One region of the Actinoallomurus sp. CA-150999 genome, then DNA from elsewhere that is predicted to be linked to it. Evidence: riboswitches for the same ligand, from Rfam matches in the RefSeq annotation. Region 1 holds a riboswitch; each other region holds the start of a gene.
The links. A riboswitch is a leader RNA that binds a small molecule or an ion and turns the genes downstream of it on or off. The one in region 1 is predicted to bind cyclic di-AMP.

Region 1 (3,735 bases):
GGCGCGCTGGCGGAGCGCGTCGATGCGGGAGCCGGGCCGGGCGGTGTCCGCCATCGCGGGCGACGCGAACCCGGCGACGACGAGGGCCAAGGCCGCAGCGGCCGTACGGCAGCCCGCGCCCTTCGGGAGGCGGCGCGGGTCCGGTGCGAAGGCCACTGCGGCCGTACGGCGGGCCGTGGCCTTCGAGGGGCGGCGCGGGTCCTGCGTGGAGGCCACTGCGGCCGTGTGACGGCCGGCGGCCCTCTGCGGGTCGTGTGTGAGGGTCACGACGGCCGTACGGCGGGCCGTGCCCTTCCCGGGATGATGGGGATCGCGGCTGTCCGCAGGGTGCGATGACGCCATCCAGTGCTCCTCTCCTCAGGCCGCCTACCGGGTTAGCTGACGGGTTCGGACGGAAGAGAAGCCCTACCGCGCACCGTCGGCGACGGGCGCGGATTCACCCCGGATGCGAAGGCGGGAGGTGCCCCGTGGCTTCGCGAGTGGGTCCCCGGTTCCCCGTTGCGTCGGCTGACGCGACGGGCGATTCGGCGGTCCGGCCGTCTCTCGGCCGGTGACGACTCGCTGGAGATTAACGGATAGTGACGGGGCGACCAACGAGAACATGCGGAGATGGCCCGGGGGATCGGAGGATGGTCACTCTGGGTGATGCGGGGGCTGGTCCTTTGCGCCTAGACGCACGCGGTCCCCGCCCCTCCGGATCGGGAGGAAACGGGGACCGGCGTGACGTTCGGACGTGCTCGCTCAGGAGAGGACGGACTCGGCCTCGGCCTCGGAGCTGTTCTGGACCACCGCCGCGTGCAGGGTGTTCCAGAACGCCAGCTCGACGTCCTCCTCCAGCTCCGAGATCTTGCCCCAGAACTCCTTGTCCTCGGCCAGCGCGGCGGCCTCGGCGGACAGGATGGGCATGACCATGGTGCCGGCGTCGGCGGCGTCCAGATCGGCCACGCTGACCTCGGCGGGCAGCTCGACCGGCGTGCGGTGGTGCTTGCCGCGCTTGCGGACCCGGACGTTCGGCGCCGCGACGGGCACCTTCACCTTCGACTTGCCGACGGCCAGGGCCACCGTGCCGAACAGGACGACGGCGAGCAGCCCGGTGAGGGCGGCCTGCTGGTCCGGCAGGGAGGTCGGCGCGGGCGCCGGGTCGTGCGACGCGATCGTGCGCGTGTCGCCCAGCGCCGGGGCGTCCTGGCCGATCTCCTTGACCGCGGGCGTGGGGGCGGCGTGCTTAGGAGCGTACTTCTGGTCGTTCTGCGCCGTCTGCTGGGCGGTTACGGGGGCGGCCTTCACCTTCACCTTGGAGGGGTAGCCGAACCCGACGACCTGGCTGATGTCCCGGGTGGCGCGCAGCAGCGCGTTGTTGTGGTTGGCCTCGATCGTGTGCAGCGTGTGGCCGTCGACGCGCTCGACGATGCCGACGTGCTCGATGTCCCCGATGCTCTTGCCGCCCGACCAGGAGAAGAAGACGATCGCGCCGGGCTCGGCCTTGTGGCCCCAGGCGTGGTGCTTCTTGAACCACTGGGCGTGGTCGGGAGTGGAGGCGAACTGCCCGGTCCAGTCCTCGACGCCGGCCTTGTTGGCCGCCCACGCGAGGAACATGTCACACCAGGGAGCGTCCGTGTAGGAGGAGTCCTTGTCGACATGCTTGCCGTACCAGTCGCCGAATTTCGTGTAACCGTCGGCTTTCTCGTGGTAGCCGAGCTGGCTCTTGGCGACCTCTAGCAGTTTCTGACCTATTGAATCCATATCTCCCCTTAGGCCGCCTACCGGGTTAGCTGACGGGTTCGGGCCAGAGAGGAGCCCTACCGTGCGTGACGGATTCACCCCAAGGGACAGATGGGTCCCCGGCTCCCGCGCCGCTGGCTGCGCCGTCGGGATTAGGCGGTCGGCCTGCAACCCCCTGGTTGGAGGTTGGTCACAGCCCGATCTCGGCGAAATCTAGCCGAACTCTCGCAACAACGGCAACGCGTTCGGAAACGAAAGTCTGGCATCACTTGCTCACCGAGCGTAGCTGCGTGTGCCGCCCGCCGACCGGGCAACGCCCGAAAAGGTGCTCTCACGTGCGGCGCAGCCATTCGAGGACGTCCTGCGGCGGCGCCGAGAAAAGCCGAGTGCCGTGCCCGCCACCCGAAAAAAGTGACGAACACGGCACTCGGGCCGACGCTTCCTCAGTGGAAGTCGGGTCGCAGGATGTCGATCCCGCGGGTGTTGTCCGCGACGTAGACGTATCCGTCGTGCCAGTACGGCGCCCACGACATGGCGTCCGCGGGCCGGAAGTAGGCCACCTGCTTCGGATGCGCCGGGTCCCGCACGTCGAGGAAGCGGGTGCCCTGCGAGTAGAAGGACTGCACGAGGACGTCGTGGTGCACGGAGAAGTAGTGGGCCGAGCAGTCGTCGGTGTCCGTCCGGCTGCCCTCCTGGCCCGCCACGCTCCAGGTGCCGACCGTACGCAGGCGGAAGGGCTTGTCCGGAGTCGACCGCCAGCCCTCACCCCCGTACGAGCCGTGCAGCGAGGCGATCACCAGCCGGCCGTCGTCGGCGCAGCCGGGGTTGAACGCCTCCTCGGTGCCGTAGACGAGGTCGCCGCCGCCCGGCGCCTCGTGGGCGGTCGAGCCGACGGGCCGGAACGAGTTGTGCATGAACTTGGACGGCGCCGCGGTCTCGCTGATGCCGCCGCCCGCGTACGGGATCGGGTCCCAGGCGCGGGCCACGCGTACGGTCCGCTGGACGGGGTCCCAGTGTCGTCCCTGGGTCCAGTAGCCGCGGATGCCGCCGCGTCCGGACGCCCACGTCACCCCGGCCGCGTCCACCTGGATGTCGTGGACGTAGTCCGTGGTCCCGTCGTTGCGGCCCAGCTCGATCGGCTGGGCGAACGTGCGCGGATGCCTCGGGTCCCGTACGTCGGTGACCCAGACCGGGCGGCCGCCCCAGTCGGCGGGCATCCAGTCGGCCTTGGCCGGGCCGCCCGTCCAGAGGTACCGGCAGTCGTCGACGCAGCTCGTCGTGTGCCCGGCGGGGATCTTCTCGTACGCGAGCTGCACCGGCTTGGCAGGGTCGGCCAGGCTCACGATGTAGACGCCGGACTCGCCGGTGTGCGTGTTGCCGTTGAAGGCGCGCGGGTCGCGCGCCATGAAGACCAGCTTGCGGTGCGGGTCGGCCTCGGTGTCCTCCGTCTCCCACATGCCCGGCATGGACAGCGTCCCGAGCGCCTTCGGCGCGGCCGGGTCGGTGACGTCATAGGTCTTCAGGCCGAACTCCCCGGAGACGTACATCACCTTCCGGTGCCCGTACGTCAGGAAGCCGAGGGAGATCGCGCCCTTGGCGTCGGGGAGGGTGGCCGCGAGTCGCACTCCCTTCACGGCGCTGGAGGGCGGCAGCGGGGCGGCGTGGATCTGATGTGCGATGACGTCCTGCTGGACGGCGGGCTTGGTCGCCTGGTCATCGTCGTCGCCGCCGGGCGGGCAGGCGAGGGCGGGACCGGCCATCGTCACCACGGCGGTGGCCGCGGCCAGGACGGACAGGGACAGGGTGCGCAGGGCTGTCACATCTCTCCTCGGGTCTGGCGAAGGAGCATGATCTGACCGGACGCTATACAGCGCGGTCAAGAGGATCAAGGGCTCGGCGCGGCCACCGGGCTCGGCGGTGAGGTGCGCGGCCGGGAGGACGTCCCGCTCATCGTCGCCGTACGGCGATCCGCGTCGCGCTCGGAGCGCGGTCGTTCATCGCATCATTAACCGA
Region 2 (3,735 bases), 240 kb from region 1:
ATCCGCTGGGCGATCGCGACCTTCGGCGACCGGATCTGCGTCACGTCGTCCATGAAGGACGCCGTGCTGGTCGACATCGCCTCGAAGGTCCGCCCCGGCATCGACGTGCTGTTCGTCGACACCGGCTACCACTTCGCCGAGACGATCGGCACGCGGGACGCCGTCGAGGCCGTCTACCCGGTCAACGTGGTCAACGTCACCCCCTCCCGGACCGTCGCCGAACAGGAGCGCGACCTCGGGCCCCGGCTGTACGGGCGGAACCCGGATCTGTGCTGCCACCTGCGCAAGGTCGAGCCGCTGAACCGCGCGCTCGAGCCGTACCTCGCGTGGATCACGGGCATCCGGCGTGAGGAGACCTCACACCGGCGCGGCTCGCGCGTGGTCGAGTGGAACGCCGCGCGCGGGAAGGTCAAGGTCAACCCCCTCGCCCGCTGGACCCAGGCCCAGCTCCACGACTACATCGAGGAGCACGGCATCCTGGTGAACCCGCTGCAGTACGACGGGTACCCGTCGATCGGCTGCGAGCCCTGCACCAAGCAGGTCGCGCCCGGCGAGGACCCGCGCAGCGGACGCTGGGCCGGCACCGGAAAGACCGAATGCGGCATCAACCTCTGAGCACCTTCGCGATCCCTCTGGTCGCGGTGGCCCACGGGAGCCGGGATCCGCGTGCGGCGGCGACGATCGAGGAACTTCTCGATCTTGTTCGCCGTTCATCGGGGGTGCGGGTCGTGACCTCGTATCTCGACCACGCTCCCCCGGCCCCGGGGCAGGCGCTCGGTGGTCTCGTCGGAGAGGGGGCCGACGAGGCCGTCGTGCTCCCTCTGCTGCTCACCGCCGCGTATCACAGCAAGACCGATATCCCGGGGGCGCTTCGCGACATCCGCAGCGCCCACCCCCGGCTGACTCTGCACTATGGGGCGACGCTGGGCCCGCATCCGCTGATGACGACGGCCCTGGAGCGGCGGCTCGCCGAGGTCGGCGTCCGCCCCGACCCGGACACCGCTCTGGTGCTCGCCGCCGCCGGTTCCAGCGATCCGGCGGCGAACGCGACGATCGGCCGGCTGGCGCGCGCCTGGCGCGGCTGGCACTCCGTCGTCCCCGCGTACGCCTCCGCGGCCCGTCCCGCCCCTGCCGAGGCCGTACGTATGCTGTACGACGCGGGCGCGCCGCGAGTCGCGGTGGCGTCCTACTTCCTGGCCCCGGGCTACTTCGCGGACAAGGTCCGTGAGGAGTCCCTGGAGACCGGAGCGGTGGCGGTCTCACCCGTGCTGGGCGCCGCGCCGGAGGTGGCGGAGATCACGTCGCAGCGCTATCGCGAGAGCCTGACGCGTGGCGAGCGCGTAGCGGCGGCGGGCTGACGCCTTCCCGGCGCTCCGGCGCCGTCCGGCGAGCCTCCCGCCGGGCCCGTGGTCACCCATCGTGACGGGGCCCGGAATACCCTGTGTCACGCGACTGTTGGGATATCTGACGATTCCACAGTGCTTTGCGGCCGTTCATGATTGTTTCGGCCGGAACGTAATGTGGATCACAAGACGCACCAGATCGATCTTTATAGCGATCTTTGTAGTGCCGATCATGTGACTAATATTCGATGGCCATATTTGGCACGTCGGTATTTGTCTGATATGTTCCTCTAACACCGGCGACGCTCCCCATGCGCCGCCCGAACATCCGCCGGCGCGGCCGGCCCACCAGCGCAGATGGCGCGGCGCGAAGACGCGTGCGAGGGCCTCCGTACAGAGCCGAGACGGTTCATATCCAAAATCGTGCCACTCCCGCTGAGTACCCATTGATCCATTTAGAGCGGGAGCAGCAACGTCGAGTCCGTGAAGATCACGGAGCCGGGGACCCATCAGAAGTCCCGGGGTGAATCGGCACATCCCCTGTGCCGTAGGGCCGACTTCCACGCCCGAACCCGTCAGCTAACCCGGTAGGCGTACTGGAAGTAAGGAGTAGAACCTTGTCCGCTAGTCCGCCCTGATCTGAATACCGGCCGTCACCGCTACCCCTAGCCGATGACGGCAGACGTGTCTCTTTGTTCGAGCCGCCCGCATGAGCGGGCGACCCGCTGAATCCGCACCTCGCGGAGCCGGGGACCCACCAGAAGTCCCGGGGTGAATCGGCACATCCCCTGTGTCGTAGGGCAGCTTCCACGCCCGAACCCGTCAGCTAACCCGGTAAGCGGCATGGAAGCCGAAGGAGTACCCCCCGTGTCCCCTCGACACGCCAAACCCCGCTTTACCTTTGATCGCAAGACTCTCGCCGGCGTCATCGCCGGCACCGCCACCGCCGGCGTGGCCGCGATCACCGTGGCCGCCGCAGGGCCGGCGCTGTCCGCGCAGATCCCCGGTGCGTCCCGCGCCGTGGCGCACCACGTCGCCCAGATACCTAATCCCAGTATGGGTAAGGCGATCGAGGCCGGTTCCCTGGCCGACGCCCCGCACGTCAAGGTGCGCGCCCTCGCCGAGCCGAAGAAGCAGGTGCAGAAGAAGCTGCCCTCGGCCACGGACGTTCTGAAGCTCGCCGTCTCCCAGGTCGGCACGACCGAGAACGCCGCCGGCGGCAGCAAGTTCAACCAGTGGTTCATGGGCACCCCGTACGCCGCGCGCGGCGTGGCGCAGAACGGCGGGGCCATCAGCGACTACGCCAACGCCTCGTGGTGCGACATGTTCGTCTCCTGGGTCGGCGACCAGCTGGGCGTCAAGGGGATGGGCGCCGACGCGTTCACCCCGGACCACGCCAAGTGGTTCATCTCGCAGGGCCGCTGGGGCAACACTCCCAAGCCCGGAGCCGTCGTCTTCTTCTCCTGGAACGGCAGCGGTGTCGACGGCATCGACCACGTCGGCCTGGTCATCAAGGACAACCACGACGGCACCATCCAGACCGTCGAGGGCAACACGGACGACGCCGTGAAGGTCCGGACCCGGAACACCTCCTCTGTCGTGGGTTACGGCTACCCGGAGTACCCCCAGTAGTCGCCCGTGCCGGCGCGTGCCGCGTCGCCGCCGAGCAACGCGGCACGCGCTGGCCTTCCCTTCCCGGGCGGTCCCACGAATCCCCCTGGCATCGCCTCGGGATGCCCCCAATCCCGCATGCCCCCGTTCCCCATGCCCCCGAAAGGAATTCCATGATCAGGTTCTCGACGAAGGCCATTGCCACCGCGGCCGCCGGCGTCACCCTGGCCGGCGCCGGCGTGACCACCGCCCTCGCCTACGGAACCGCCTCGGAGTCGGCATCCTCGGCGCAGAGCGCCCCCGCGCCGTCCGCCGCGCAGGCGTCCAAGCAGGCACCGCAGACCGAGCAGCGCGTCGCCACGGAGAACAAGGACCGGCTGTTCGTGAGCGTCAAGAAGGACCCCAAGAAGGAAAAGGCTGCCCTGCCCGGCGGCGTCTCGACCGCGACGTCCTTCTGGGACCCGTCGACGGCCTCCGGCAAGCCGATGTCGTTCCACACGCTCGCCAGCCCGTACTGGCCGCTCGGCACCAAGGTGAAGGTCACCTACAACGGTAAGAGCGAGATCGGCATCGTGGAGGACTTCGGCCCGGCCGAGTGGGCCGTCGCGCAGCACAACCCGCCGGCGCTCATCGACCTGTCGGAGAAGATGATGCAGCAGCTCACCGGCACCGCATCGAACTCGATCACGGTCAAGTTCCAGGTGCTGGAACTGGGCAAGGGCGGCGTGTACCGCCACTCGGGCACCGGCTACGACACGGCCACCGGCAAGGCGTAACCGCC
Region 3 (3,735 bases), 3.4 Mb from region 1:
GCCGCCGTCCGTCGTCTCGTCCACGTGACGATGAGGGGATTGGCAAGCGCCTTAACCTGCGGACGGAAGCGTTCAAAGACGCCTCTGGGGCGGCTCGACTTCGATCGATCGAAGTCGAGCCGCCCCAGCTGCCAAGAGCGCCTTTGCTACTGAACGTAGTCCGGGTAGCCGCCGTAGCCGACGACGTCGGAGGCGGGCCGGACGCGGACCTTGACGGCGTTGTCGGTGTTGCCGTCGACGGTCTGAATCGTGCCGTCGCCGTTGTCCTTGATGACCAGGCCGACGTGCTCGAGTCCGACGATGGCGAACGTCCAGGCGGTCACCAGAGCCGGGAGGATGCCGAGCCGACTTCGCCGGCGCGGTGTCTTCCGATGTGATCCGGCAGCTCGCAGTACTGCCACGTGAGATCCGTTACGGGCGGCTGGCGCCGTTGTAGTGGGAGACCCAGTACGGGTTCGACATGCTGTCCAGCCTGATGACCTCTCCCGTACGCGGCGCGTGGATGAACTTGCCGCCGCCGACGTAGATGCCCTCGTGGCCCATGTCGTCGAAGTAGACCAGGTCACCGGCCTGCAGGTCGGACTTGGAGACGTGGCGTGTGGCGCTGTACTGGTCGGGGACCACGCGGGGGAGGTTCACGCCGGCGGCGCGCCAGGACATCATCGTCAGTCCGGAGCAGTCATAGCCCTTCGGGCCGGTGCCGCCCCAGATGTAGGGCTTGCCGAGCTGTGCGTAGGCGTACTCCACCGCCTTGCGCGCCGGCCCTGAGGCCGGTCCGTTGTAGGTGCCACCGGCTCCCGAGCCGGGCGCGGCCGTGGCTTCACCGGCCTTGCGCAGCAGGCTCTTCTGTTTGGCGATGGCCTTCTCGACGGTGGCCTTGCGCTTCTTCAGCGCGGCGGCCTTCTGCGAGACGCTCTGGTACGCGGATTGCGCCTCCGCCTGCTCGCGGCGGATGCGCTGAGTAGAGGCCAGGAACGCCGACAGTTCCTGTCCGCGATTGTTCGACAGCTGCAGGAAGGCCGACATCTGGTTCAACGCCGCGTCGGGGTCCTTGGACGCGAGCAAGGTGGCGGTGCGCGAGTCGAGAGTGCCGTTCTTGTAGGCGTCGGCGGCGACCTGCGCGACCCGTGCACGCAGCTTCTCGTAGACGTTGCGCTCGCTCTTCACCTGGCCATTGAGCGCAGTGAGCCTCTTCTTCGCGGCATCCAGCTCGGTCTTGGCCTTGTTGTACTGATCAACGATCTTGTCGACCTGACCGTTGAGCTTCTCCAGCTCCTTCTTCGCGGCTGCGGCCGATGGTTTAGGAGCGGCCTCGGCCGGGAGCGCCGTGAGGGTCACGGCGGCCGTGACCGAGAGCGCCGCGCACAGCCGGAGCGACCGGCGCCGCCGCGGACGATCCACGGCGTACCCGTTGGTGGCAGGGTGGAAGAACGCCACGTGAGAAACTCCTCTCCTTCGCCGCCTACCGGGTTAGCTGTCGGGCTCGGGCCGGAGTAGCCCTACCGGACGTTCGCACGCCTCGGATTCGCCCCGGGATTCTCGGGTCCCCGGTTCCCTCACGGGATTCAGCGGTCGGCCGTGCCTCGTGTGAAGCAGGGGGCGGCCGACTCCGACGCAGTGTAGGAGATCTTCGCGGTCGCCTGCCACCCAATGAACGATTCGCCGGAGTTCCCCGACAAGCGGCCGGCCGGACGCCTGGTACGTCGCGGGGAGCGTGCAGGTCCTCTTCGCTCGCGTGTCGAGTGCCGGCACGCGGCCGCCGTCGTGTCCATGACGCTCGACGTCGCGCGCGGCATCACCCTGGCGTTGTAACCGACAGGGAAGTCCGTCAGCAGAAGAACGGCATCGCAGCGAGCCAGCCGGCGGAGATCACCCCAGGAAGGACCACCGAAGTCATCGCCGTGACCCACGTCAGACGCCGAACACGATCGTCGTCGGCGATCGCGGTCGGCGTCTCGAGGCGGGCGAGCCGCTGATCGAGTTCTGACCTGTCGGCGCTCTGGGCGGCCAGTCCGCCGATCGGGCTCGGGGCGATCGCCAGTTTCCGGAGCGCGACGGCGACCGTGCGGCGGCCGCACCGCCGCGCCGCGACATCGTCGGCGCTCATCTCCAGCAGGATCGGCAGGCAACGGCGGGCGCCCCGAAAAGTCGGCAGCCAGAACAGCGCAGCCGCCAGCGCGTCGACGACCGTGAGGAACAGATGGTGGCGGTAGCGCAGATGCGCCCGTTCATGCGCCAAGACAGCCTGAAGCTGCGTGTCGTCCAGCCGATCGAGAGCACCGCTGCTGACGACGATCGGGCGCTTGCGCGATGGCACGCAGTAGGCGACCGGCACCGGGTGATCAAGTACGCAGACATCTTCGATGTCCCCGGAAAGCCGCACGACGAACTGCAACGCCTCCTGATGGCGCCGGCGACGGGCCACCGTACGTCGGTACCTGGCGACGGCCACGCATGCGGCAGCGACCGCGCTGACGAGGAGCGCAAGGTTGAAGGCGTACGGGGCCAGTCCGCCGGATCCGTCGTGATGGTGCCAGCAATCGGCCGCCCATTCCGCGGCCCGGTGCACCAGGCCATGCCGGCCGGTCGAGACCAGCACGACCACCCCGACCAGACCGGCGATGGTGCCCGCCAGGGCTCCCAACCACGCCAGCGCGCCCACCCGGGGAATCCGCTGACACCAGGCGCTCCGGGCCAGCAACGGCCCGGCACCGATGCCGAGGGCGACGGTGACCGCGCCGAGCTCGACGAGCGGGCTCACCGGGATTCCGTCGGAGCCGAACGCTGCGCGAGCTCGACCAGCAGCCGGTGCGCGTCCTGGGGATCGATGGTCTCGGCGAATCGGGCCAGGACCGGTCCGCGGTCGGTGGTCTCGGCCAGTGCCTCGGCCATCACCTGCGCGACGTGATCCTCACGGCTGCGCGTCGGGGCGTACCGCCATGCGTTGCGGTCCGCCGTCCGGGAGAGGAAGCCCTTCTGGACGAGTCGGTCGGCGACGGTCTGCACCGTCGTGTACGCCGAGCGCTTCTCGGATCCGGCGTTGACCTGCTCCATCAGCTCGCGAATGAGTAGCGGCTTCTGGGCGTCCCACAGAGCCTCCATGATCGCTCGCTCGAGCGGCCCTGCGATCGCCACCTGTCCGTCTCCCTCCCTGGGCCCGCACTATTGTGACCTATCGATCACCCGGGCTTCCTCCACATTAGGACGCCTCCGTCTCACTCAGCGAGATCGCTGAGCAGGAAGCGGCCTTCCCTCACGTATCGGTGGCGGCTCCAGACGGGAGGGTCGCGAGGATTCCGCCGGTGATGAAGGCGACCAGTCGCTCACGGTCAGCGGCGCTTGAGCGGCCGGCCCGGCGATCGGTCTGCGGGGCGGGACCCTGTGTCTGCGGCCATTCCAGCGTCCTGAAAGCGCCGGTCTGGTGGAGGCTGAGAACTCCGAGCATGCTGGTGAAGGCGAATCCGACATGGTCTTCGTCGAGGTCGGGCAGGGCGTCGCGCATCGCGGCCAGGTACCGGCCCTCCACGGTGTTGACCTGATCGGCGAAGATCTGACGTACCTGCGGATCAGGCTCACCGATGACCCGCCCAAGGAAGCGAGCGATGTCGGGCCCGCTCGGCCCGTGTCCGTCCACAAGGTCTGCGCCCGGTTCCACGAAGGCGCGTACCAGCGCGGCCACCGACGGTGGCTCAGGCGCTGATTCGAGTTCGTTCAGGCGGCGGCGGCGTTCGTGGT
Region 4 (3,735 bases), 1.4 Mb from region 1:
GGCGCCGTTGGGCGTGCCGTCGGTGCCGTTCCAGCACTCCTCGTTAAGCGGGATCCGGACCGCGTGGATGTTCCAGGCCTTCATCGCGTCGACCGAGGCCTGGTCCACCGGACCGCTGTCCCACATGCCCTTGCCCTGCACGCACGCGAACTCGCCGCTGGACCGGTTGACGCCCAGCAGGCGGTACGTGGCGCCGGTCGAGGTGAGGAGGTGGTTGCCGGAGACGTGCAGCGCGGGTGCCGGTCCTCCGGTGCCGCCGCCGTCGTTGTCGGCCTCGGTGGCGTTGACCGTGACCGACGTCAGGCCGCTGGACGCCACGGTGATCGGCCGGGTGCCGTTCGTGCTGTCGGGGTCCTCGGCGGCACCGAGCTTCACGGTCTGCGGGGTGTTCCAGTCGGACGTGGTGAAGGTCAGGGTCGCGCCGCTCACCACGGTGATGTCGCCGTCACCGGTGCCCGCGGTGCTGGTGACCGTCACGTCGCCGGACGGCTGAGCGTTCAGGCGGACCGTGTAGCCGGCCGTCCCGCCCTCGGGCACGCTCACGCTCGTCGGGGAGACCACCAGGGCCTGCTGCGTTCCTCCGGAACCGGGGCCGGCGCACGAGACGCTCGGAGCGCTGTTGGCGCCGGTGTAGGTGCCGTTGAAGCCGACGGTCCAGGTCGCCCCGGCGCCCTGGGCGGCGTTGTACGAGGTCGGGGTGACGGTGATGGCCCCACCCGCCGGGGTGGGCACCGCCGGAGAGGGCACGCCGCCCCACATCTGGGTGATCACCTGGTTGTCGGGAAAGTCGAAGCTCAGCGTCCAGCCGGTGAGCGGATCACCGGTGTTGGTCACCGTGATGTTCGCGCCGAACGCGCTCCCGTTGTCCCAGCTCTTGGCGTACGTGGCAGAACACGAGACTGCGGCGTGGGCGGCGGTCTGGATCGTGGCGAGCCCCAATCCGGCGAGCAGTACCGCGACCGCGGCCAGCACGGCTCTGCACCATGAGCTCCGGTGGATCGGCATGGGCGTTCTCCCTGGCGAAAGGCGGCGAAGCGGCACCCGGTCCTGCTCCGGCGTTTGCGGGCGCTGGCAACGATCACCCGCCCCCGATCGCATCGCAAGAGCACCCCGGCCTCCGGACGCGCAGACGCACGCCGACCTGGGACAGGACCGGGAACGCGGCTGAAACTTTCAGCCGCGCGTGCCGCGGCCACCGGCTCCTCCGGACGACTCACGCCCGGCGAGCGAGCGCGGGGGTCTCCTCGAGACCGAACAAGATCACCGAACACCGGGACGGTGGCAGCATGCGTCGACGCCGGGCCCTCTGGGGGCCCGACGCCGACGCGGGGGGACAGCGGTCGTCAGCCGTACTGGGGGTAGCCGTAGCCGACGACCTGATCGGTGCTTCGGGTGCGGATACGCACGGCGTTGTCGGTGTTGCCCTCGACGGTCTGGATGGTGCCGTTGTGGTTGTCCTTGATGACCAGGCCGACGTGGTCGATGCCGTCGATGCCGCCGCCGCTCCAGGAGAAGAACACCACCGCGCCCGGTTTAGGAGCGCTGCCCCAGCGGCCCTGCTGCTTGAACCAGCGGGCGTGCTCCGGGGTGAAGGCGTCGCCGCCGATTCCCTTGATGCCCGCCTGAGCGCCGACCCAGGTGACGAACATGTCGCACCAGCTCGCGTCGGCATAGTCGCTGATCGCCCCGCCGTCTCGCTGGACGCCTCTCTTGGCGAACGGCGTGGACATGAACCACTGGTTGTACTTGGTGCCCCCGGCGGCGGTCTCCGTGGTGCCGACCTGGGAGACGGCCAGCTTCAGCGCGTCGGCGGCGGTGGGCACCTTCTGCACCTTGGGCTCGTCCTTGGGCCTGGCGTCCAGTCCCCTGCCGGGGATGGGCCACTGCACGGGCCGGCTTGCCGGGGGGAACGGGACCGCGGCGTGGTCAGGAAGAGAAACGGCGGATGACGCCTCGGCCGGTCCGGCCGAGGTCAAAATGATCGCGGCGGCACCGGCCGTTGCGACGCCGGCGAAGGCTGGAATGAAACGGAATGCGGATGGCGTTTTCTCGGGTCGGGGGACACAGGGCATGGGGGAACTCCTTGGCTTCCATGCCGCTTACCGGGTTAGCTGACGGGTTCGGGCGTGGAAGCTGCCCTACGGCACAAGGGGGGCGTGCCGATTCACCCCGGGACTTCTGGTGGGTCCCCGGTTCCGCGGGGGTGCGGATTCAGCGGGTCGCCCGCAGGGCGGGCGGCGTCAAAAGAGGGTTGGGGAATGGCCGCCATTGTGATGGCGGCGTAGGGGGTTGTGTAATTTTGAATATGAGCCAGATCGGCCGAATTCGCCCCGGACAATGCGTTTTCGCAAACGCACCCTTGCCCGGGCCGACGGATTGACCATCACCAGCGGATATGCGGGCGACGCGTACGAGCGCCGCAAGAGTTATAGGAACATAGCAGGACAAAACACGCAGACGGCACCAGGCTTTTGTGTGATCTGGGTCACTCAACCGCCGAGACCGGTGCCGCTTAGCCTCTCAGAACACAACTCATGAGGATGCAGTGTCCTCTATTGAATTGTGGGATCAGAAAGGCCAATTTTCACAATGATGCGGATGTGACGGGAGAGGTCGCATGCCATCCGAGGGGCGTCCCCGCCGGGGATCAGTCGCCGGCCTCCAGCGCGAGCCGGGTCAGCTGGACCCGGGAGGTCACATCCAGCTTCCGGAAGATGTGACGCAGGTGGAAGGCGACCGTGTGCGCGCTCATGAACAGCTGGTCGGCGACCTCGCGGTTGGTCAGGCCCTGGGCGACGAGCTCGGCGACACGGCGTTCGGTGTCGGTGAGGCTGGCCCAGCCGGAGACCGGCCGGTCGGCCCGGCTCCAGTGCCGGCGCCGGATGCCCAGCCGCCTGAGCCGGCGGCGGACCCGAGCGGCGTCGCGGATCGCGCCGAGTGCCGAATAGGCCGCCAGCGCGGCGTCCAGGCCGGCGATGGCCTCCCCGCGTGTCCCGGGGCCGTCCGCCGCGAGCAGGCTTCCCAGATCCTCCGCCGCCGAGGCGCCGGCCCACGGGTCGACGTGTTGCTCGGCGGCGCGTCGCAGAGCGACCCGATCACGGTCGAGCAGGCCGCGTGCGTGCGTCGCGGTGACACCGACGCTGGAGAAGACGGGGTGGTCGGCGGCCAGCCGGTCCATCGCCGAGACCACCCTCTCGGCGTGGGCCCGGTCGCCGAGGGCGAGCGCCGTCCGTACGAGCCACGGTGCCGCGGTCGGCTCGCCGACCAAGGTCCAGCAGTTCGCCGTGGCCTCGTCGCAGAGCCGTACGACGGCCTCCTCCGCCGACGCGGGCCCGTCGCGGGCGGCGGCGACCTGCGCCCGCACGAGATGGAACCCGGCCTCCGCGCGCGGCGATCCGTACTGGGACAGGGCGGGCCGCTCCGCCTCGGCGTACCGCCACGCCGCGCTCAGATCGCCGGCCCGCAGCGTCGCCGCGACCAGCACCGCCAGCGCGGACGAGGTCAGCAGGTGCGGTCCCAGGTCGCGCGTGCTCGCCAGGGCGGCCTCGGCCTCGGCGACGGCCTCGGGGAACCGGCCCGCGGCCAGGTCGAGGCGGGCGCGGATGACGCCGGGCGCCGCCGCCCAGGCCAGGTTCCCAATCGTTTCGGCGTCCTCCCCCGCGGTCCCCATCACCGCGCGGGCCTCGTCCAGCCGGCGAACGTCGGTCAACAGCATCGCCAGGATCATCCGGGGGT

Region 2: another riboswitch for cyclic di-AMP. It lies ahead of ACQP2O_RS37775 (CHAP domain-containing protein); the one in region 1 lies ahead of ACQP2O_RS36670 (CHAP domain-containing protein).
Region 3: another riboswitch for cyclic di-AMP. It lies ahead of ACQP2O_RS21030 (NlpC/P60 family protein); the one in region 1 lies ahead of ACQP2O_RS36670 (CHAP domain-containing protein).
Region 4: another riboswitch for cyclic di-AMP. It lies ahead of ACQP2O_RS42875 (CHAP domain-containing protein); the one in region 1 lies ahead of ACQP2O_RS36670 (CHAP domain-containing protein).

Annotation. Positions count from the first base shown of each region.
Region 1 covers NZ_CP192063.1:7,930,544-7,934,278, reverse strand. Annotated here, with positions in the region: gene ACQP2O_RS36675 (NlpC/P60 family protein) at 1-342, opposite strand, end outside; cyclic di-AMP (ydaO/yuaA leader) riboswitch at 347-525, opposite strand; gene ACQP2O_RS36670 (CHAP domain-containing protein) at 742-1,743, opposite strand; cyclic di-AMP (ydaO/yuaA leader) riboswitch at 1,742-1,891, opposite strand; gene ACQP2O_RS36665 (LVIVD repeat-containing protein) at 2,166-3,542, opposite strand.
Region 2 covers NZ_CP192063.1:8,166,289-8,170,023, forward strand. Annotated here, with positions in the region: gene ACQP2O_RS37765 (phosphoadenylyl-sulfate reductase) at 1-615, shown strand, start outside; gene ACQP2O_RS37770 (sirohydrochlorin chelatase) at 597-1,358, shown strand; cyclic di-AMP (ydaO/yuaA leader) riboswitch at 1,807-1,951, shown strand; cyclic di-AMP (ydaO/yuaA leader) riboswitch at 2,057-2,198, shown strand; gene ACQP2O_RS37775 (CHAP domain-containing protein) at 2,211-2,975, shown strand; gene ACQP2O_RS37780 (hypothetical protein) at 3,128-3,730, shown strand.
Region 3 covers NZ_CP192063.1:4,507,103-4,510,837, forward strand. Annotated here, with positions in the region: gene ACQP2O_RS21020 (hypothetical protein) at 1-24, opposite strand, end outside; gene ACQP2O_RS21025 (hypothetical protein) at 147-401, opposite strand; gene ACQP2O_RS21030 (NlpC/P60 family protein) at 412-1,437, opposite strand; cyclic di-AMP (ydaO/yuaA leader) riboswitch at 1,444-1,581, opposite strand; gene ACQP2O_RS21035 (M56 family metallopeptidase) at 1,829-2,761, opposite strand; gene ACQP2O_RS21040 (BlaI/MecI/CopY family transcriptional regulator) at 2,758-3,135, opposite strand; gene ACQP2O_RS21045 (TetR/AcrR family transcriptional regulator) at 3,254-3,735, opposite strand, start outside.
Region 4 covers NZ_CP192063.1:9,319,846-9,323,580, forward strand. Annotated here, with positions in the region: gene ACQP2O_RS42870 (cellulase family glycosylhydrolase) at 1-1,005, opposite strand, end outside; gene ACQP2O_RS42875 (CHAP domain-containing protein) at 1,344-1,889, opposite strand; cyclic di-AMP (ydaO/yuaA leader) riboswitch at 2,082-2,227, opposite strand; gene ACQP2O_RS42880 (LuxR C-terminal-related transcriptional regulator) at 2,648-3,735, opposite strand, start outside.